Regions from separate parts of the Siminovitchia sediminis genome, predicted to be linked through region 1. Evidence: a T-box and tRNA genes for the amino acid it is inferred to sense, from the RefSeq annotation. Region 1 holds a T-box; the other holds one or more tRNA genes.
The links. A T-box is a leader RNA that pairs with one kind of tRNA and senses whether it is charged. The one in region 1 lies ahead of thrS (threonine--tRNA ligase), so its partner is inferred to be a tRNA-Thr.
Positions count from the first base shown of each region.

Region 1 (11,088 bases):
ATGTCCGATTTGCTTCAGTATATAGGCAATTTAAAGACATCAATGTGTTTCTGGATGAATTGAAAGATTTAATTAAAAAAGAACAGTGAAAGTGTGTTTGGCTTGAAACAATATTGGAATGAAGTACAGCCTGTAGATGGTTTTTATGCAGTAATGAATGGCCAAATTTCTGATCATGACAAGAAAATCATTTCTTTTTTATATCAGCCTTTAATGGGGGTTCTCTCCACGAATCTATATACAACCCTTGCCTATATGGTGGAAGAAAGCCGCCTTTGGTCAGAGGAATGGAATCATTATCAATTAATGGATCTGTTGGGGATGAACTTGGATGAGATATTCCAGGCCCGGTTAAAGCTGGAGGGAATGGGATTATTAAAAACTTTTTTGAAGGAAGAACCAGATCATCGATCTTATATCTATGAGTTGCAGCCGCCATTATCGGCCGAACAGTTTTTTACAGATGGGATGCTGAATATTTATTTATATCAGCAGCTGGGGCACACCCATTTTTCAAAGTTAAAAAGGATTTTTTCAGACGCGGCTGTCAACAAAGAAGAGTTTTCTGAAGTGACCCGTTCCTTTCAAGATGTGTATACATCCATGAACGTGAGGGCACTGAAAAATGCGGAAGGCCAGGAAGCCAGTCTGCCAGATTCCCAGATGAGATTTATACACCGTGAGAGGCCTGAACCTATACATATTTATGAAGACCAATTCCAGTTTGATTTGTTTTTTTCCGGATTATCTGCCGCCATGGTTCCACGGAGAGCTTTTACTGAAACAGTCAGGGATACAATCGTCAAACTCTCTTTTTTATATTCTATTAACGAGATAGATATGCAAAAAATTGTCCTTTCCAGCATGACTCCAGATGACCAAATTGACTTGGATGAATTAAGAAAAGCAGCCAGAGACTGGTATCAATTAGAAAATGGGGACAAGCTGCCACAGTTGGTCTATCGGCACCAATCTCCCATGTACCGTGACATGGTCAGTCCGGGAGAAACAAAGGAAAGCAAACTGATCTTTTACTTGGAAACGACCTCTCCCCGCCAGCTGTTAATTGACCTTTCCGAAGGGGCTCAGCCGGCTGTTTCCGACTTGACTGCGGTGGAGGAAGTTATGCTTGGCCAGCAACTGGAACCGGGAGTCATGAATGTGCTGATCCACTATGTCATGCTAAAGACTGATATGAAACTATCCAAAAACTATATGGAAAAGATTGCGTCTCATTGGGCACGAAAAAAAGTAAAAACGGTCAAAGAAGCAATGGAATTGGCAATCAATGAGCACCGCCAATATCAGAAATGGGCCGCAGATAAAAAAGAAAGCGGACAAAAGCGCCGGAAGCCCATACGGACCGAGAAACTGCCGGACTGGTTTATTATGCAGGACCAGGACCAGGAATCCCCCCCACCCCAGCCACAAGCGGTACAAGCTGTAAACCAGCAGGATTTTGAAGAAAGAAAAAGAAAATTAGAAGCCATCCAAAGAAAATATCGGAAAAACGGAGGTGAAAAAGGTGGAGAGCATTAATCAAACGATGCAAAAGCTGTATCAGACACCCGAATTCCGCAATAGATACGAACAGTTAAAGCAGGAAGTACTCGAAAATCCTGATATCCGTAAGTTTTTGGAAAGTCATCGTCATTTGGTAACCGATCGAATGATCCAAACTCATTTAATGAAACTGTACGAGTACATCTCACAGTCCAAAAATTGCAGTGACTGCCCGGGCCTTTCCCGCTGTGTCAACATGATGAAAGGCTATGAACCGTCCCTTGTTGTTTCACAGAACCAGATTGACATTCATTACAGGCCGTGCCGGGAAAAACGCATAGACGATGAAAGAAGGAAAACGAAAAAGCTGATCAAAAGTTTTTATATGCCAAAGGATATCTTGCAGGCATCCTTTGCTGATTTCGCATTAGACAGTGAGGGACGACTGGACGCATTTGAATATGCTGAGCACTTTGCAGCCGGATATGAGCCAGGAAAGAGTTTAAAGGGGCTGTATTTATACGGAGAGTTCGGTGTGGGTAAATCGTATTTGCTGGGCGCAATTGCGAATCAACTTGCGGAAAAAGGCATCCCTTCACTCGTAGTATATGTCCCTGAGTTTTTGCGGGAAATGAAACAGTCGGTAGGCGATCAGACCCTGAATGAGAAATTGGATACCGTAAAAAAATCTCACGTACTCATGCTGGATGACATAGGGGCTGAAGCAATGTCCAGCTGGACGAGGGATGAGATTCTTGGTTCTATTATGCAATACAGAATGCATGAACAGCTCCCGACCTTTTTCACATCAAATTTTGATTTTGGCGGTTTAGAACATCATTTAACTTATACACAAAGAGGCGAGGAAGAGAAAATGAAGGCTCGCAGACTCATGGAGAGAATTAAATTTTTGTCCATCCCGATTAAATTGGGAGGTCCCAACCGGAGACACCAATAATATACAGCACCCAATGACGTGGGGTGCTTTTTTTGTTTCCTTGGTTATAGCCCGGACATCCTTCCCATATATATGAAACAGGAGAGGAAAGTGTGGCTCAAAGGGGGAACCGGTTGTGGACATCCTATTTACCAGTGAAGAAGAAGCAGTACAGCTGCAAAATTTTTTACTCAAAAACGGCTTTGAACAACCTTTTTCTAAAGAACAGGGATTTTTTGTCTTTTCATTTCCAAAAGAAGGTTTAACTTATATAGATGTATTAGGCCAATTTATTATTCAGGTGAAAAGAGGTGAATTTCTTCACCGGATACTTTTAGAAAGTTTTTTTTATGAAAGCAGGGAAGAGCGAAATCAAATCATAGATATCGTGACCGCTATGTTTAACGGGAACAGAAAAGAGTTAACTTCGATGACAGGACAAGTGAATGAATCAGAAATGGTACAGGAAGCGATCTTATCTTTGCTTCGTTCAACACGATCCATTCATTTTGACACATTGGTCACCTTCAGGCTTAAAGAGTATAAACAGGCCTTAATTAAATACCTTCATGTGGCTATCGATGAATATAAGATGGAGCAGGATTATCAAATGTTTATTCAGATGCTCCGGGATTATTTAAAGCATCGTCCTCCGATCAAAAGGCAAGTCCACCTTTATATCGACGACGGGGAGATTATTTTCTATGATGAACATTTCAAGGAGATGGATAAGGAATGTGTGATGAATATGGTGGACCGCCGGCTGCTTGCGAATCATCCGGTTTATATTGATTCAGCTGTAATCGCACCGCTTCTTTCAATGGCTCCTGAAAAAATCCATCTGTTTACCTCGCAGGAAGAGAAGCCGCTCATCCGCACACTCGTAAACATATTTGAAGAGCGGATGGTCATCTTGCCTTCACAACATTCAGTCGAATAAATGAAACTCTTGATTTTCATTGGTGAACGCACTATAATACGTACATAAATGAAATAAGGTAAAAGTTATGAAAAGGACAAGAGTATTCATTTACGGTTTACAGAGAGGGAAGGCCTGCTGAAAGCTTCCTAACACGAATTGAATGCTTACCACCTTTGAACTCCATCCATGAACTATCAAGTAGTGGATGGCGGACCCTCATCCGTTATGTAAATTCCAAGTCATAAAGCAGCACGGCTGCTTTGTGTAAATTAGGGTGGAACCACGTGTGTACAGCTCGTCCCTTCGTCAGGGACGGGCTTTTTATATTTAACGATAGAAAAAGGAGTAGATTCGTATGTCTGATCAAATCCAAATTACTTTTCCGGATGAATCTGTTAAAGAATATCCCCTCGGTACAACAACCGAAGACATTGCAGCTTCTATCAGCCCGGGGCTGAAAAAAAACGCTGTTGCCGGGAAGTTTAATGGTCATATGGTTGACCTTAGAACTCCCCTTAAAGAAAATGGTGCAATTGAAATCATTACAGCCGACAGCGACGAGGCACTGGAAGTTCTTCGCCACAGTACGGCCCATTTAATGGCCCAGGCGGTTTCTCGTCTTTATCCGCGGGTGAAATTTGGAGTGGGTCCTGTCATCGAAGGCGGATTTTATTATGATATGGACCTCGAACAATCATTGACTCCGGACGACTTGCCTGCCATTGAAAAGGAAATGAATAAAATTATTAACGAAAATCTGGAAATTGTACGGAAAGAAGTAAGCAGAAATGAAGCGAAAGAGCTTTTTGCCCATGATGAGTATAAACAGGAATTGGTTGATGCGATTCCGGAGGATGAAAAAGTAACGATTTATGAACAAGGCGAATTTTATGACTTATGCCGGGGCGTTCATGTTCCTTCTACAAGTAAAATTAAATTTTTTAAGCTTCTGAGTATTGCGGGTGCCTATTGGCGTGGAGACAGTGACAATAAAATGCTACAGCGTGTCTATGGAACAGCCTTCTTTAAAAAGAGCGAGCTGGAAGATCACTTAAAGATGCTGGAAGAAGCCAAAGAACGGGATCACCGCAAGCTTGGAAAGGAGCTCAGCTTATTTACAAACTCCCAAAAAGTGGGGCAGGGTCTCCCGATCTGGCTGCCAAAGGGTGCTACCATCAGGCGGATCATTGAACGCTACATTGTCGATAAAGAAGTGGAGCTCGGCTACGACCATGTATATACATCTGTCTTGGGGAGTGCCGACTTATATAAAACAAGCGGTCACTGGGATCATTATCAAGAGAACATGTTTCCTGTGATGGACATGGACAATGAACAGCTCGTTTTGCGTCCGATGAACTGTCCTCATCATATGATGGTGTACAAAAACGATATTCACAGTTACCGCGAGCTTCCGATCCGGATTGCGGAGCTAGGCACGATGCATCGCTATGAGATGTCGGGGGCATTATCCGGACTTCAGCGGGTTCGCGGCATGACGTTGAATGATGCCCATATTTTTGTGCGTCCTGACCAAATTAAAGATGAATTCATCCGCGTGGTTGAACTAATTCAGGAAGTATATAAGGATTTCGATCTGAAAGACTACTCGTTCCGTCTCTCCTACCGTGATCCTGAAGATAAAGAAAAATATTTTGATGATGATGAAATGTGGGAGAAAGCCCAGTCCATGCTAAAAGAAGCAATGGATGAAATGCATTTGGATTATTATGAAGCTGAAGGGGAAGCGGCTTTCTATGGGCCTAAGTTGGATGTTCAAGTGAAGACAGCCCTGGGCAAAGAAGAAACCCTCTCCACAGTTCAGCTGGACTTCCTGCTTCCGGAAAAGTTTGATTTAACCTACGTGGGCGAGGACGGCAAGCAGCATCGCCCTGTCGTCATTCACCGTGGAGTTGTTTCAACGATGGAACGTTTTGTCGCCTTTTTAATTGAGGAATACAAAGGCGCATTCCCTACTTGGCTGGCACCTGTTCAAGTCCAAGTGATTCCTGTATCACCGGATGCTCACTTTGACTATGCCAAACTTGTGACAGATGAGCTGAAATCACAAGGGTTCCGTGTAGAAATGGATCAGCGCGATGAAAAAATCGGCTATAAAATCCGTGAAGCGCAAATGCAAAAAATACCATATATGCTTGTTGTCGGAGACAATGAAGTAAGTGCAGAGTCCGTGAACGTTCGGAAATATGGTGAGAAAAAGACAGAAACGGTTCCTTTGAAAGAATTTGTCACACGTCTTCAGGAGGAAGTAAAAGCATATAAGTAATGGGTGGTATAGGGATTTTTGAGGGAGAGTCCATTTTAGTAAAAAAACTGTGTAAGCCTTGATGGGTGTATTTCATTTATGCAGAAGCAGGGTACCAGGTTCCTGAGAAATCCACTTGCCCGGATAAAAGGTGAAGGCATTTTGGGAAGGATTGAGGCCAAGAAAGGTTCAATGAGCCCAAACTACGAGCCTGGGCTGTGAAGAGGGCGCCAAGAAAGGATAAAGTCCATATGGTCCTGAAAAGGTAACATATCACGGAAATGCATCCCCGAACGAGGTCCCAATTTCCATGGAAGGTAACACGTCTTGGAGATGCGTGCCTGAATAAGGTGCATTAGCCAGGTCAGGGCTGGCCCCGTATTTGCATTCCGGAGGTCTGCCATGTAAAATATCAAATCATCGATCATGTCCGGTTATCAATGAAGCCAGCCTGATCATTGATGAGGAGCTCCAATAAAAAACCAGGTGAGGGAATTAGCTCTTCACCTGGTTTGTTTATTTCCATCATTTTTTGTCTTCAAACTCTGCTTCTGTTCCATCTTTCAACGTATATTCCAATTCAAAGGAAGTATAATCATCGTCTAATTGGAAGCTTTCAAGGATTTGCCGGATGGCATCTTCTTTAGAAGTATTCTCATCCAGTTGAACATCCTGCAGCAATGTGTATAAGGTTTGGAATGCTTCAACGCCCTCCAGCTTCTTATCGTGGACAGAGTCCTTCAAAATTGCACGGTACTCGGCTTTTTCTTCATCCTTTAATTCATATACAAAATCGTATTCCATATCCGGAGAATATTCGATATCCAGATCAAAATCTTTATATGGGAACTGCTCCACAAATTCCTGATCATCCGGGTTATTATTGTTAACATTGCCGCCATCCGATTTATCAGCGCTGTCGGATGTTTGAATCAGTTCATTATTGTCATTATGCTTTTCGTCCGGGGCAACCATTTGCTCTTTGGGATGGTTGTCGATGGATGGATCATCCGAGCAGGCAGCCAGTCCGAAAGCAAATAAAGGGATTGAAATGGAATATATCCATTTTTTCATAGGTGTTAACCTCCTCATTTCAGTTCCAGTATTTATAAAAAGTTTTACCCAATACCATTAAAATAAACATTTTACAAAAAAACGTTGCTGGTTGACTACAATTTTGGTATGATAAAAAACGTTGCAAACTATGCTTCCTCTTTGCTGTGTTTGACATTGAAATGTTTACATGCTAGACTATATAAGGTAAAATGAATACTTGTTTGTGTAAGAAGGAGCTGCCCGCTTCTCGCCTGTTTGACGCATCAAGCTGTTGACAGGTTATGATTGAATAGCTTATATAATCCACACCTGGGATGGGTGTGGTTAAAGGCGGGTCTCTTTTGCGGCCCGTCTTTTATTTTTGGGCTGTAAAGTTAAAGATAGGCGAAAAGAATGATGTTGAGTACGGAACAAAGTTCAGCCCTATTTTTACTCAAACGCAGTATTCCTGAAAATACCTTGGAGGTGGCTAACTATTAGCAAAGATGTGTTTGTGAATGAAGGCATTCGTGCCCGTGAACTTCGTCTCATTGATCAGAATGGCAATCAACTGGGAGTAAAGTCCCGGAATGAAGCATTGGACATTGCTTCCCGTGCAAATCTTGATCTTGTATTGGTTGCGCCGAACGCAAAACCCCCGGTAGCCAGAATCATGGACTACGGAAAATATCGTTTTGAGCAGCAAAAGCGGGAAAAAGAAGCACGGAAAAACCAAAAAGTGATCAATGTGAAGGAAGTTCGATTAAGTCCTACAATTGATGAGCATGATTTTAATACAAAGCTCCGCAATGGACGAAAGTTCCTTCAAAAAGGGGACAAAGTGAAAGCATCTATCCGCTTTAGAGGACGTGCGATTACTCATAAAGAAATCGGCCAGCAAGTATTGACACGTTTTGCCGATGAGTGCAAAGACTTGGCGACTGTCGAGTCCAAACCACGAATGGACGGCAGAAGCATGTTCCTTGTATTGGCACCGATTAATGAAAAGTAATGGTTTGAGGAGGAAATTCATATGCCAAAAATGAAAACACACCGCGGCGCGGCAAAACGTTTTAAAAAGACTGCCTCTGGCAAATTGAAACGTTCACATGCGTATACAAGCCACTTGGCCGCAAATAAATCTACTAAACAAAAACGTCAACTTCGCAAATCTGCTATCGTTTCCAAAGGAGACTTCCGCAGAATTCGTCATTTATTGGATAACATTAAATAATTTAGGAGCACTAGGAGGGAAATCATATGCCACGCGTAAAAGGCGGAACAGTTACCCGCAGACGTCGGAAAAAAGTATTAAAATTAGCCAAAGGTTATTATGGTTCTAAACATACATTATATAAAACAGCTAATCAGCAGGTCATGAAATCATATATGTATGCTTACCGTGACCGCCGCAATAGAAAACGTGAATTCCGTAAGCTTTGGATTACACGTATCAATGCAGCAGCACGCATGAACGGACTTTCCTACAGCCGTTTAATGCATGGCTTAAAAGTTGCAGGCATCGAAGTAAACCGCAAAATGCTTGCAGATCTTGCTGTTTCTGATGAAAAAGCTTTTGCAGAACTTGCAAATAAAGCAAAAGCAGCTCTTTAATCTTAAAAGCGAGGTACCCCGGCCAGCATAGCTGACACGTCAGCAAAGCCCCAGGCTTCATAGCACCCGCGTGATTCTTTAATAGCATGGCAATGGGGAAGGTCCAGAAGAGTACTCCTTCCCCTGCTTCAACTGGCTTGTGATCTTAAGGGATCAGGCGCAAAAGCTGGACGTATAACTAATCAATGTACTTCATCATAAAAAGCCGCTCTCCACTTTTGGAGGAGCGGTTTTTTTTCTTAAGAAATGGCCCCTTGTCATAACAAAGGTCTGAATCTAATAGGATATAAAAGAAAGCAGGTGATCATCTTGAGTGAACCGTTGCTTGTGATGCTTTCGATTATGCAGGGGAGCGGCCCGTTAGCCCCATTGATGTTTATTTTATTTCATGTCGTCAGGCAGTTTACCTTCATTCCAGTTGCACTCGTTTGTATGGCAGGGGGTATGCTGTTCGGCAGTATTCTTGGCACGCTTTATTCGATGACCGGATTATTGCTATTATCTGCTCTTTTTTATTTTGTTATTAGAAGAATTCCGCGTACGTATCAAAAACTCATGAACATAAAACATCGGTGGTTTGGCCCCCATACCAAAATGACTGTGGGTCAGATTGCCGTATTGCGACTGATTCCATTTTTTCATTATCAATTACTGAACCTCTGTCTATTGGAAAGAAGGCCTGATTTTCGAGGATTTATAAAAGGGTCTGTAGCCACAAACTTGCCCTTGGCATTTTTTTATACAGTATTCGGCGAATATATTACTCAATTTTCCGCAGAAATTGGAGTATTGATCATTCTTGGGTTATTAATCTTATTCTATTTGCTTCGTGAAAAAATGGTCATTATGAAATGGCATGATTTTTTTTCCCACAAATCTCTCTGAAGGATTCATTGACACCGAGGCGGCAATCCATTTGAACCGCTTTTTTTTATTAGAAAAAGCCATGTAACTGATATGGCTTCAATAAAACGCACAAAATGACGATGTTAATGCCTTTCGGGAGAAATAGCCATATAAATCACAATGGGAATTGTGTAAAATAGTTATTGAGAGATATATCATTTTATGATATATTTTTAATTAGATATATCACTAAGTGATATAAAGGAGCGTTAAAATTGAAATCTTTGGAACAACTTACAGACTCTGTATTCTATATCATGGCTGCCCTGACGGAACCAAGACATGGCTATGCCGTCATGAGCTTAGTTGAGGAACATACGAAAGGGGCATTTGTAATCGGGCCGGCTTCCCTTTATACCATTATTAAAAAGCTGCTGAATGAAGAGTTGATCATGCCGCACGCTGACTGGGATTCAAGGCGCAAAGTATATGTATTAACTGAAAAAGGGAGAACGGTATTAAAGGAAGATATTGCCCGTCGAAAAGCCATGATTGAATTGGCAGAAAAAGGTCTGGCAGGAGGGAAGGAATAATGGCACCTACAAAATATTTAATGTCAAACGGCCTTGCTTTTTCCGAAAACAAAGACATGGAAAAGTTACGAAAAAAAGCTTTAAAGGGCTGGAATTTGAAAAAATTTCGTTTTATGGGTTATGAACTGGAAAAAGGTGAATGTGAAGACGTCATTTTCAGTATCGATTACCGGAAGCTGCAGCCAGGTGAACAGGTGGAGTACTTCGATATGTTCTCAGATTCCGGTTGGGAGCATGTTTGTTCAAGTCATGACATGCATATTTTTAAAGCAAAGAAAGGAACAATACCTATATACAGTGATGTAGAAACAAGCAGGGATAAATTGGAGCGTCTGGGAAAGCCTGTTCAGGCGTATACAGTCTTCATGCTTGCGTTGACGGTAATTTTGTGGACTGCGATGACCCTTGCGTCCGGATTTGTCCAGACCATCGTGGAATGGATTTTTCTAACATCCGTAGTCCTTGCAGTACCAGCCATCATGACAACCATGGCGATTACCTATCATAAATGGAAGAATAGGAGAAAATATAAAATGCAGCAGGGATAGGGGACGGGGCATACTCCTGTCCACCTACCCTTTTTTGGTGTCTCTATTTATACCTTATTGTTTCTGTTTTTTTCAAGCAATTCTTTAATGGGGCTTTTCCAGTCAATGACAGCATTAGGATACCTGAGCTTGACTTCATTTTCGATATACATAAAATCCTCGTAGCTGAGTCCCTGCAGTAAATCAGGGTTATGGGGAAATATAAATATGGAGACTACTTCAAATGCTCGATCGGTGGTCCCTAAGTACTTCTCGCCTTCAAACAGGACTCCCTCATACGTGACCAGAAAATTTTTCCGTACATTATCGGGCTGATCATAAAAGAAATATTTCTTTTGTTCATGCGCGCTTTCCAGTTTCCTTTTGGGATCCAGTATAAATTTGACGGCTAAGTAAAAAAGATAAATGATTAAAGCCAATATAACCAGTCTAAAAAATAATATCATGGCAAGCCCTCCAATACATAAATCTCCCTATCAACTCTACGGACAATCAGGATAAAAGGTTTCAACTTTGTTATAATTTTTTATGAGAAGTTGATGCAACCCAAGTTTGGTGGATTGCAAACGGCTAAAGGAGTGAGGACAGTGACATTAAAAGAATGGTTTGCGATGCAGCATGAGTTGGATAGCTACATAGAAAGGGAGCATGAGCTCCAAGGGGAAGATCTGTTTGAGAAGAAATTGCTGGCCCTTTTAGTTGAAATTGGAGAGCTGGCCAACGAAACAAGATGTTTTAAATTCTGGAGCAAAAAACCACCTGCCCCGAGAGAGGATATATTGGAAGAATTTGTGGACGGCATCCACTTTATTTTATCCCTTGGA
Region 1 is NZ_JBHUEO010000012.1:99,904-110,991, reverse strand. Features, by position in the region: gene nrdR (transcriptional regulator NrdR) at 1-89, shown strand, start outside; gene ACFSCZ_RS06435 (replication initiation and membrane attachment family protein) at 103-1,539, shown strand; gene dnaI (primosomal protein DnaI) at 1,526-2,461, shown strand; gene ACFSCZ_RS06425 (putative sporulation protein YtxC) at 2,577-3,380, shown strand; T-box leader at 3,439-3,668, shown strand; gene thrS (threonine--tRNA ligase) at 3,718-5,649, shown strand; gene ACFSCZ_RS06415 (YusW family protein) at 6,154-6,702, opposite strand; ribosomal protein L20 leader region at 6,906-7,050, shown strand; gene infC (translation initiation factor IF-3) at 7,133-7,675, shown strand; gene rpmI (50S ribosomal protein L35) at 7,697-7,897, shown strand; gene rplT (50S ribosomal protein L20) at 7,924-8,277, shown strand; gene ACFSCZ_RS06395 (TVP38/TMEM64 family protein) at 8,587-9,162, shown strand; gene ACFSCZ_RS06390 (PadR family transcriptional regulator) at 9,399-9,716, shown strand; gene ACFSCZ_RS06385 (DUF2812 domain-containing protein) at 9,716-10,264, shown strand; gene ACFSCZ_RS06380 (sigma-w pathway protein ysdB) at 10,312-10,710, opposite strand; gene ACFSCZ_RS06375 (dUTP diphosphatase) at 10,852-11,088, shown strand, end outside.

Region 2 (11,088 bases), on a different contig from region 1:
TAAATCAACCTGACCGTGGAATGACAGGTTGGAACTGGAAAGGTCGTGAAGAGCATTTTATCCATGCACCTGAAGAGTACGGAGCCATTTGGTTTCATGAAGATTCACTGGATGATTGCAGGTGGCAAAAGTCATTCTCACTGCAAATACCTTTGGATATTAAAAGTGGAGCATACGCAGTGAAAGTTGAAAAAGATGGACATTTTGATCATATTCCTTTTTTTATAACTCCGCCGCAGGATACAGCAACGGCAAAGGTAGCAGTGCTGATACCGACTTTAAGTTATATGGCTTATGCTAACACACAGGTTATGCAAAATGCTGCTGTTGGGCAAGCCATAATGGGAATTATAACTACTCTTGATGACAGAGATTTAGAATTAAATGAACGAAACATGTATGGTCTTTCTACCTACGATTATCACGTGGATGGTAGAGGAGTACAATATAGTACATGGCGCAGACCAATATTAAACATGCGCCCAACATATAGACATGAATTTGGATCAGTCTGGCAATTTCCTGCAGATCTTCACCTTATAGATTGGTTCAAAGCTATAAATATTGATTGTGATGTTATTACTGATCATGATCTAATAAGAGACGGCGCAGAGTTGTTAAGCAAATATAAGGTAGTTGTAACGGGATCACATCCGGAGTATTATACCGGCGGAATGTTAGATGCTTGGGAAGAATATATCAATACTGGTGGGCGTGCATTATATCTAGCTGGTAATGGATTCTATTGGATAACGACCGTTCATCCTGAAAAACCATGGCTCATTGAGGTGCGTAAGGGAGAAAGTGGAGATCAGGCTTGGCGTGCTAGACCAGGTGAACTATATCATAGCACTACTGGTGAGCGTGGTGGGCTATGGAGACACCGTGCTAGAGCTCCACAAAAGATCTGGGGCACAGGGTATGGGTCACACGGTCTTGATGTCTCAGTAGGATATTATCCTATGCCGGATGCATCTGATCATCGATTAGAGTGGATATTTGATGGGGTCAATAAAGAAGAAATCATTGGAGATTTTGGTCTAGTGAACGGCGGGGCAAGTGGGTTAGAAATGGACAGGATTGATTATGCCCTTGGTACACCACCGAATACGATGCTATTAGCTTGTTCAAGCGGACACTCAGCAAATGCAATGCTTGTCCCAGAAGATCAGTATTTTGCCTATCCCGGGTTGAATGGTAAAGAGAATCCTCTGGTTAGGGCAGATATGACATATTTTACATCCTACAACGGTGGTGCAGTATTTAGCGCTTCTTCAATGGCATGGTGTGGTAGTCTTTCTCATAACAATTATAATAATAGCGTTTCTAAAATTACAGAAAATATTATACGAAGATTTTGCTCAGACCAAGTTCTTGAAGAAGTTCTTTAACTTAAAACGAGACTTATTAAGTATAAACACATTATGCAATTAGAGGCTGGGACAAAACCCAGTAAATAAAAAGAGTGGCATCCACCAACATAAGTTGCTGTAGATGCCACTCTTTATGTGTTTTAGCGAGTAAAAAAGGATACCTTCTGATAGAATTAAAGTCACCACAACCATAATTAATCGGAGGTATCCTTATGTTTAAAGATTATAACATGAATCAGGTTGTTTTGCCGCTGGATTTGGAAATAAAACTACAGGAAAATGATATTGCCTATGCCGTCAACGATGTGGTGGAAAGCATTCCAGATGAAGCATTCACTGTTTTTGTGCGGGAAACCGGCTGCCCTGCCTATCACCCGCGGATGATGATGAAGATTATCCTGTGCGCCTACACTCAGTCTGTTTTCTCGGGAAGAAAGATCGAAGGGCTGCTTGGGGACAGTGTGCGTATGATGTGGTTGGCCCAAGGGTATGAACCAAGCTACCGCACCATTAATCGTTTTCGCGTCCATCCCGAGGTCAAAGAGCTGCTGCGCCAGTGCTTTGTCCAATTCCGATGCCAGCTTGTACAGGAAAAGCTGATCGATGAAGAGGCGATTTTTATCGATGGCACCAAAATCGAAGCCAACGCCAATAAGTTTACGTTTGTCTGACGCAAGTCTGTTGAAAGATACAGTGCCAGCCTGGTGGAAAAATCCAATCAAATGTATGAGGAATTGCTGGAGCACGAGGATCATTCCGGAAATTGAACGGGAAAGATCGGAGGAACTGTCCATCAAGGAATTGGCCGAAGTAGTCGAAAAGCTCGATGAGACGGTGGAAGACTAAAAAAATAGAGGATATGAGCGAACGGAAGCGCTTGCGCTCCACACGCAAAACCCCCTAAACAATACCGCAAGCAATTTAAGGACTTTTTGGAGCGAAAGCAGAGATACAAACAATACATACCGAAAAGAGAAGAAAAAGAAATTTAAGGACAACCCCTTCCATTCCGCCAACTGGGAATACGAGAGGGGAAAGCGACTCTTTCACCTGTCCGAATGGCCAGAAGGTGACGTTCCGGTACCTATCCAATCGGACCGACCGGCGTGGTTTCACCCGGACGTTTAAAGTCTAGAGTGTGAGGACTGTTCAGATTGCCCGCTTCGTTCCCAGTGTACCAAAGCCAAAGAAGGACATAACCGGCAAATCAGGTACAATGTAAAATGGGAACAGCAAAAAGAATATATCAGACAGCAGCTTTCAGAAGGGAAAACTGGGGAGATCTACGGGAAACGCAAAATCGACGTGGAGCCAGTCTTCGGATTCCTGAAGGCTAATTTGCGTTTCACCCGTTTCTACGTAAGAGGGAAAAAGAAGGTGAACAATGAATTGGGATTTGCGCTTATGGCGGTAAACTTGAGAAAGTTCACCGCTATGAGCACCTAAGGCGATCTGAAAGAGCAAAAGCCAACAAAAAAAGTTCCGGCCATCAAAAACCGATGATCGGAACCTTTTTTCTTTATGTGTGGCTAGTTATGTCCCAGCCTCGCTCTGAGGCTGAAAGCCTCTGTTCACTGGCCAGATTTGAAAGGGCAGAAAAATTATTGGAATAATGTTGCTATCTTTCTAGATTGCGACAATGTTTATTGGATACTAAAAAGCTTTTTAATAATCGGATCATGCGGCTTTCGTTGTTGTCCCCATCTTTTAATGACATAAGCATCATGGTGAGTTCAAGTTTATCTTCAAGGAGGATTGCATTAAATTTTGCAACATCCATTTTCATAATTAGAACCTCCAAAACCATGTCCAAATTATGCCGGCCAATTTTTTGTTTTACATTAAGTTAAATTTGTGTATAATAACTTCAGGATATGATTAAATAAACCGTCCGACACTCATTTGATCTACGTTAACTCATACATTGAGCCCATCATGGGAAGGGTTCAAGCCCGGCTGGAAGCTTAGAGACAGGCAGAGGGCTCCCGTCGATGCGGGAGCCCTGATTAATATAAATTTTTACCAGCCATAACCAACATATGCAGATCCAACGATGATTAAGAGGATAAACAACACAACAATCAGCGCAAATCCTGCACCATAACCCGCACTCATATATAAGGCACCTCCCTGATTTGGTAGGATTGATTAACATTTTATGAAGGAGCCAGCCTTAAGTGCAGATCAGACAAAATTTGATAGGAAAATGTGCGAATACCCAGTTGGAAAGTGCTTGAAACTTAGGGAATTACCCGTCAATCTGAAAAACCTCGAAATTTATCAAAATATGTGTTGACAAGTTGGTTGGCATTCACTATACTCTTTATTGTGCTTAAAAAAATGGCCCCTTGGTCAAGCGGTTAAGACACCGCCCTTTCACGGCGGTAACACGGGTTCGAATCCCGTAGGGGTCACCATTCTTACTTTTTAATGATGAAGCATCACAAAGCTCCGCTCACCTTAAAATTGGGAGGAGCGAGCAGAACAAGGAAGCGATGGAGAGAGGGAAGGAGCGTACATTAGTACGTGACTGACCGAGCGAATGAAGCTGACGCAGTTATGCGAAGCTCATCACAATTTTATAAAGGATGGTATGCTAAGGGCGCCTTATTACGTCCTGCGCAACGCATGCACTGGTACATCCTGTATGTCGGAGGATTAGCTCAGCTGGGAGAGCACCTGCCTTACAAGCAGGGGGTCGGCGGTTCGAACCCGTCATCCTCCACCATTTATATAAATATGGTATGCCGGCCTAGCTCAATTGGTAGAGCAACTGACTTGTAATCAGTAGGTTGGGGGTTCAAGTCCTCTGGCCGGCACCATTTTTTATTTTGCCAATTTTGAGGTGGGGTAGCGAAGTGGCTAAACGCGGCGGACTGTAAATCCGCTCCCTCCGGGTTCGGCGGTTCGAATCCGTCCCCCACCACCATTTTTTTACATAAATAGGAATGTTCATGAGAATTACGGGTAATATACTTAATGTGTTTTTAGATTGATGGGCTATAGCCAAGCGGTAAGGCAACGGACTTTGACTCCGTGATTCGCTGGTTCGAATCCAGCTAGCCCAGCCAAGAGCCATTAGCTCAGTTGGTAGAGCATCTGACTTTTAATCAGAGGGTCGCAGGTTCGAATCCTGCATGGCTCATTTTTTTATTTTATATATTGACGGGGCCTTAGCTCAGCTGGGAGAGCGCCTGCTTTGCACGCAGGAGGTCAGCGGTTCGATCCCGCTAGGCTCCATTCATTGAAAACCTTGCTTTTTTGCAAGGTTTTTTTATTGGCGCGCGCCCGGCAAGCCGTTAATTGCTGGTTGGTGGAAGTCCAACCTGAGTAAGTGCCAAGACGCTCAGTAGCTGACAGGCAACTAGTGGAGAAATCCTAAGGTTCAAGCCCTGAGATAAAGTAACTCCCTCAAAAGAGAAGGAATGGCCGCAAGGCAGCATCAACGTGACCGAAGAACCAGCATTAAAAGAGAAAGAATGGTCGCCAAGGGAAGTTCAACGAGCACGAACAAGCTGCGCCTTCTGCATATATATTCACTTTTATGTCCAGTTGAGTCATAGGCCGCTCTAAAGATAGAATAAATGCAGAGAAGAGAGAAAGAAGGAGCGAGCTTATGAGGAAGAAACTGTCGATTGTTGGCGTCCCCATGGATCTGGGGCAGTTACGAAGAGGCGTGGATATGGGACCGAGTGCCATGAGGTACGCAGATGCCGTCAAACGGTTGGAGCGCCTTGGTTATGAGGTAGAAGATTTGGGTGATATTACAATTCAAATTATAAAAGATGATAAAAATATGCAGCCCTCCCTAAGAAACTTTAAATCTATTATAAAAGCTGCTTCCCGCTTGGCAGATTGTGTGGATTCCATTATACAAAAAGACAGATTTCCCCTGGTACTTGGGGGTGACCACAGCATTGCCATTGGAACACTGGCCGGTACAGCCAAGCATTATAAGAAACTCGGTGTCATTTGGTTTGATGCCCATGGTGATTTAAACACTGATGAGACTTCTCCATCAGGAAATATTCACGGGATGCCGCTTGCGGCCAGTCTCGGTTTTGGACATCCTGACCTGACTGGGATTGGGGGATTCCAACCGAAGGTAAAGCCTGAACATGTGGTTATTATTGGGGCCCGCGACTTGGATCGCGGCGAAAAAGATTTAATTAAGGAGCATTCCATTAAAGTGTATACAATGCATGAGATTGACCGCCTGGGAATGACAAAAGTCATGGAGGAAACCATTGCTTACCTGAAAGAGAAGACCGATGGAGTTCACTTATCCCTTGATCTCGACGGCCTGGATCCGGATGATGCACCGGGAGTCGGGACGCCGGTGATAGGAGGCATCAGTTACCGTGAAAGCCACTTGGCGATGGAAATGCTGGCGGAATCTGAAATTGTCACATCTGCAGAGTTTGTGGAAGTGAATCCCATTCTTGATGAGAAAAATAAAACAGCAGAAATCGCTGTTGCTTTAATGGGATCTTTGCTTGGTGAGAAATTGCTTTAAATAAGGATTTAAATAGTTGAATTAACACTAAAAGCAGCGGTTTGCCTATGAACCGCTGCTTTTGTGGTTTAGGAGCCGTGCAGCTGACTCCTCGAATTGGGGCGGGCTTCATGATTTTCTATTATCCAACACAGTCAGTATATTAAAGGAACCAAACCTATTTTGCTTAGTTTTTATTGTCAATAAATTGATATTGATTGAGTAATTGATCCAGTTGATCGCTGAGTTTGACAACTCTTTCATCCGCAAAAGATCTTGCAAGCCCCAGTTCAACCATTTCTTTTCTTTGCTTTTCTATTTGTGCCAAAAGCTTTTCTTGTTCGCTAGTCATGATTAATCCCTCGCAAATACTGTTAATTGTTATTTGTTTATCCATTTTTTGAAAAATTAAACCACTTCGATTTTCATCAATTTCTTTGATATGATAAAAACGTGAAACCTTTTAGATAAATGTACGTATATAAGAGAACCGCGCTGGCGGGAGGGTTAAATGAGAATGGATGAGCTGGTGAAACAAAGAATTAGGCAAGTGTTAAAAGGGGATCAAGAGGCATTTGGGGAAATTGTAGAATTGTATAAAGATAAAATTTTTTCCCTGTGCTACAGAATGCTCGGCAACCGCCATGAAGCGGAGGATATTGCACAGGAAGCATTTGTCCGAGCTTACGTCAATATTGAAAGCTTCCATCTGAACCGTAAATTTTCCACTTGGCTGTATAGAATTGCCACCAATCTTTGCATCGACCGGATCAGAAAGAAGAAACCGGATTATTTTCTTGATGCGGAAATTGCAGGGACTGAAGGGTTAACCTTGTATTCACAGCTGGCAGCGTCGGAAAAAACTCCTGATGCCGAGGTGGAAACGCTGGAACTTCAGGAAACGGTACAAAAAGAAATATTGGGATTGCCTGATAAATACAGGTCAGTCATTATTCTTAGATATATGGATGACCTCTCTCTCAATGAGATCGCGGAAGTGCTTGAAATGCCTTTGGGAACGGTAAAAACCAGAATTCACCGCGGGAGGGAGGCGCTTCGTAAAAGATTGCACAAGTTGTAAGAAAGGTGAGAAGGAAATTGAAGACTTGTTCTGAAGAGATCGTTCTTTATATGCATGATTATTTGGACGGGGATCTGGCGCAAGAGCAAGAAAAGGAATTAAAGGGACACTTGCAAAAGTGCGAGGCTTGTCAGGCTTATTTTCAAGAGCTGAAAAGAACAGAAGTCTTAGTGAAAAGTGTCTCAAGATTAGAAGCTCCTGCTCACTTTACGAACCAGGTGATGGCGCGTCTTCCAAAAGAAAAGAAAACGGTTGGTTTTAAGCGCTGGTTCAGACATCATCCTATGCTTGTAGCTGTATCACTATTTTTGCTGTTGATGTCGGGTGCCTTGGTCAGCGGCTGGAAGAGTGACCAGCAATTTGCTTTTACGAAAAAACCTAACCTTGTTGTCGAAGAGAACACCGTCATTGTCCCGAAAGATGAAGTTGTCGAAGGTGACCTTATGGTTAAAAACGGGAACTTGAGAATTGAAGGGGAAGTGCACGGAGATGTTACGATCATCAATGGTGAACAATTCATGGCATCTGCAGGGAATGTGACAGGTGAAATAGAGGAAATAGATGCAATGTTTGAATGGATTTGGTATAAAATGAAAGAAGGCGGAAAAAAAGTAAGCCAATTATTTAAATCTTGAACCGGACTGCGCTTGCAGTCTTTTTTTACAAGCAGAGATCAAAGGTTTTAGAAAGACAGGAGTTCCTGCCAAACCGCAGGACGTGCGCTTGAGCCGGGCCCATCTATTAAGGAACAGCCTGTATTGAGATTTGTCCCAAGGAGATAGTATTCATGCACTATTGGTTATTGAGAAGTTTTTCCCAAAAGCTCCTGGAGCTGACCGCAGATGTTTATCATATGAAATGAATGTCAGCTGCTTGCTGTAGCTGAACATCTGCCAAAAAAATCATCCTTGATCCTAAGGATTGCACACCCTTAAAAGCGATAATGGGAATTTCCTGGCTTCGGCCGTTGACTGTGTATGTTGCACTGCCCTCCATGAGTGTTTTTATGTTATAATATGCTGGTTATGATGGCAGTTTTGATGTAATACGATATGTTAGCGCTAAATTATAGATGGAGGAACGAGTATGCCGTTTGCCGACCTTTCATTCATGGACTACGTGTCCCGCATCGTAGATATTTTTGTGGTTTGGTACGTGATCTATAAACTGCTCATGATTATTCGCGGCACAAAAGCAGTGCAGTTGTTAAAGGGTATTTTTGTAATTATCATCGCCCGATTTGTGAGCGAATACTTAAATTTACAGACGATGAGCTGGATTCTGGAAAACGCTATTACATGGGGATTCCTTGCCATTATTATTATATTTCAGCCTGAACTTAGGCGCGCGCTCGAACAATTGGGAAGGGGAAGTATTTTTACTCGAGGCGGCGTTCATGAAGAAGAAGAATTAAAGCAGAGAGTGACGGCCATTACAGAGGCTGTCAGCTATATGGCCAAGAGAAGAATTGGGGCCTTAATTTCCGTAGAACGTGAAACCGGAATGGGTGATTACATAGAGACTGGCATACCGCTTCAATCCAAATTGACTTCACAGCTTCTAATTAATATTTTTATTCCCAATACTCCACTGCATGACGGGGCGGTTGTCATTCAGAAAAGTCAAATTGCCGCTGCCGGCTGCTATCTTCCGCTTTCCGAAAGCCCGTTTATATCAAAGGAGCTGGGAACAAGACATCGGGCCGCCGTCGGGATCAGTGAAGTGACGGATGCTCTGACTATTGTTGTTTCGGAAGAAACAGGAAGTGTCTCGGTCACACAGCACGGTGAACTGTTCAGGGACTTGTCGCCTGAAGAATTCCAGGAAGTCCTGGAAAAAGAGTTGGATGCAAACAAAGCTTCCTCGGTACTTTGGAAAAGAAAGGGGAAGAAGCAAAATGGATAAATTCATGGATAATCCCTGGTTTGTCAGAATTGTATCGATGGCACTGGCCCTTCTCTTGTTTCTGTCCGTACAGGATATGGGGAACAGCAATCAAGGTTCAACGCCAAACGATATGGAGAATAATGAAGTGGAGACCATGACAAATGTCCCGGTGGAAAAATATTATGATACTGAAAATCTGATTGTAACCGGCGTCCCTGATACAATCGAGGTGACCATTGAGGGGCAAAGAAGGTTTGTGGAAGCCGCAAAGCGCCAGCGGGATTTTACGGTATATGTGGACCTGTCGGATTTAAGCATCGGAAACCATCGTGTTCCTATATTATATAAAGATTTTTCTGAAAAGTTGAAAGTGAAGGTAGATCCGGCCTATGTGGAAGTTTCTATTCAGGAAAAAGTGACAGAGGAATTTACGGTAGAAGCTGAATTTAACAATAATATTTTGGCTGAAGGATTTGAAGCGGAGCAACCGGTTGTAGAACCCAATAAGGTCCAAATTACCGGAGGCAAAGAAACGCTTGAAAAAATCTCCTACGTTAAAGCATCCATTGATGCCAAGGGGCTGATCACTCAAACAATAAAAAGAGATACAAAAGTGACTGTCCTTGACCGAGATTTGAACAAGCTAGATGTCTTTGTGGAACCTGAGTACGTATCGGTGACTGTTCCGGTAAATAATCCGAGAAAAACGGTGCCTATCAAATTGAAGCAAGTCGGGTCACCTCCGGATGATCTGGTCATTAAGCGGATGGAAACCGATATTGAAGAAGTAATGATCTTTGGCTGGACAGATGTTTTGCAGTCTATTGATGAAGTCGAAGTCGAAGTAGATATCAGTGAAGTAACGGAAAGCACTGAGTTGGATGTTCCGATAAAAAACCCGGAAGGCATTAACAATATTACTCCGGGAACAGTAAAAGTAAAAATAGTCACAGACAAAGCGAAGGATACTGATGAGACAAATGTCAGCGGCGTGCCCATTGAGAGCAGGGGGCTGGCGGAAGGGCTGGATGTCGAGTTTTTATCTCCTGCAGACGGGGCGGTATCGATCAAGCTTGAGGGCAGGAAAGAGAAGCTGGAGGAATCTCTTGATGCTTTTGAAGTCTACATGAATATGGAGGGACTTCAGGCTGGAGAGCATGAAGTAGATCTGGCAGTAAAAGGACCTGATGATGTGAAATGGGAAATATCAGTAGACAAGGCCAAAGTCCGGCTAACAGATAAATCAGCTTAAATAGCATATGGAATGTTGCCGTAATGACTATTTACATTGGTGAAGGAGCGATACATTCAAATGGGTAAATATTTTGGAACAGATGGAGTAAGGGGAGTAGCCAACGCGGAGCTGACTCCGGAGCTGGCGTTCAAATTAGGCCGTTTTGGGGGCTATGTATTGACGGAAAACGCAGAGCAGCCCAAAGTGATCATCGGCCGGGACACTCGGATTTCCGGACATATGCTTGAAGGAGCGCTAGTGGCAGGCCTCCTTTCCATCGGTGCAGAGGTCATGCGCCTTGGTGTGATTTCCACTCCAGGCGTGGCCTATTTGACGAAGGCTCTTGGTGCGCATGCAGGGATTATGATCTCGGCATCGCACAATCCGGTTCCTGACAATGGAATTAAATTCTTTGGCCCGGACGGCTTTAAGCTGTCAGACGAAGAAGAAGAAAAGATTGAAGAGCTGCTTGATATGGACGAAGATCAGCTTCCCCGTCCAACTGGTGCTGACCTTGGCAGGGTTGATGATTATTTTGAAGGCGGGCAGAAATATATACAATTCCTTAAACAGACAGTGGATGATGATTTTACTGACATCCATGTGGCACTGGACTGTGCAAACGGCGCAACGTCTGCTTTGGCTACCCATTTGTTCGCTGATCTTGACGCCGACACGTCTACAATGGGTTCTTCTCCAAACGGCCTGAACATCAATGACGGTGTGGGTTCCACCCATCCGGAAGCTCTCGCTGCTTTTGTAAAAGAGAAGAAAGCTGATATCGGCTTGGCATTCGACGGAGACGGAGACAGGCTCATTGCGGTGGATGAAAATGGCGAGATTGTAGATGGAGACCAAATTATGTACATATGTGCAAAATATATGAAAGAGGAAGGCATGCTAAAGAAAGATACTGTTGTTTCTACTGTCATGAGTAATCTCGGTTTTCATAAGGCAATGGAAGCCGCTGGCATGAACAGTGTGCAGACAGCAGTGGGCGATCGCTATGTTGTAGAAG
Region 2 is NZ_JBHUEO010000121.1:58,202-69,289, forward strand. Features, by position in the region: gene ACFSCZ_RS19440 (N,N-dimethylformamidase beta subunit family domain-containing protein) at 1-1,391, shown strand, start outside; partial or broken gene ACFSCZ_RS19445 (transposase) at 1,586-2,807, shown strand; gene ACFSCZ_RS19450 (hypothetical protein) at 2,992-3,159, opposite strand; gene ACFSCZ_RS19455 (YjcZ family sporulation protein) at 3,393-3,488, opposite strand; tRNA gene ACFSCZ_RS19460 (tRNA-Glu) at 3,716-3,790, shown strand; tRNA gene ACFSCZ_RS19465 (tRNA-Val) at 4,026-4,101, shown strand; tRNA gene ACFSCZ_RS19470 (tRNA-Thr) at 4,120-4,195, shown strand; tRNA gene ACFSCZ_RS19475 (tRNA-Tyr) at 4,218-4,302, shown strand; tRNA gene ACFSCZ_RS19480 (tRNA-Gln) at 4,370-4,444, shown strand; tRNA gene ACFSCZ_RS19485 (tRNA-Lys) at 4,446-4,518, shown strand; tRNA gene ACFSCZ_RS19490 (tRNA-Ala) at 4,541-4,613, shown strand; gene rocF (arginase) at 4,990-5,889, shown strand; gene ACFSCZ_RS19500 (Spo0E family sporulation regulatory protein-aspartic acid phosphatase) at 6,056-6,220, opposite strand; gene sigW (RNA polymerase sigma factor SigW) at 6,386-6,949, shown strand; gene ACFSCZ_RS19510 (anti-sigma factor family protein) at 6,967-7,584, shown strand; gene cdaA (diadenylate cyclase CdaA) at 8,036-8,854, shown strand; gene ACFSCZ_RS19520 (CdaR family protein) at 8,847-10,088, shown strand; gene glmM (phosphoglucosamine mutase) at 10,149-11,088, shown strand, end outside.
Region 2: it encodes a tRNA-Thr, which carries the amino acid that the T-box ahead of thrS (threonine--tRNA ligase) is inferred to sense. The anticodon was not compared.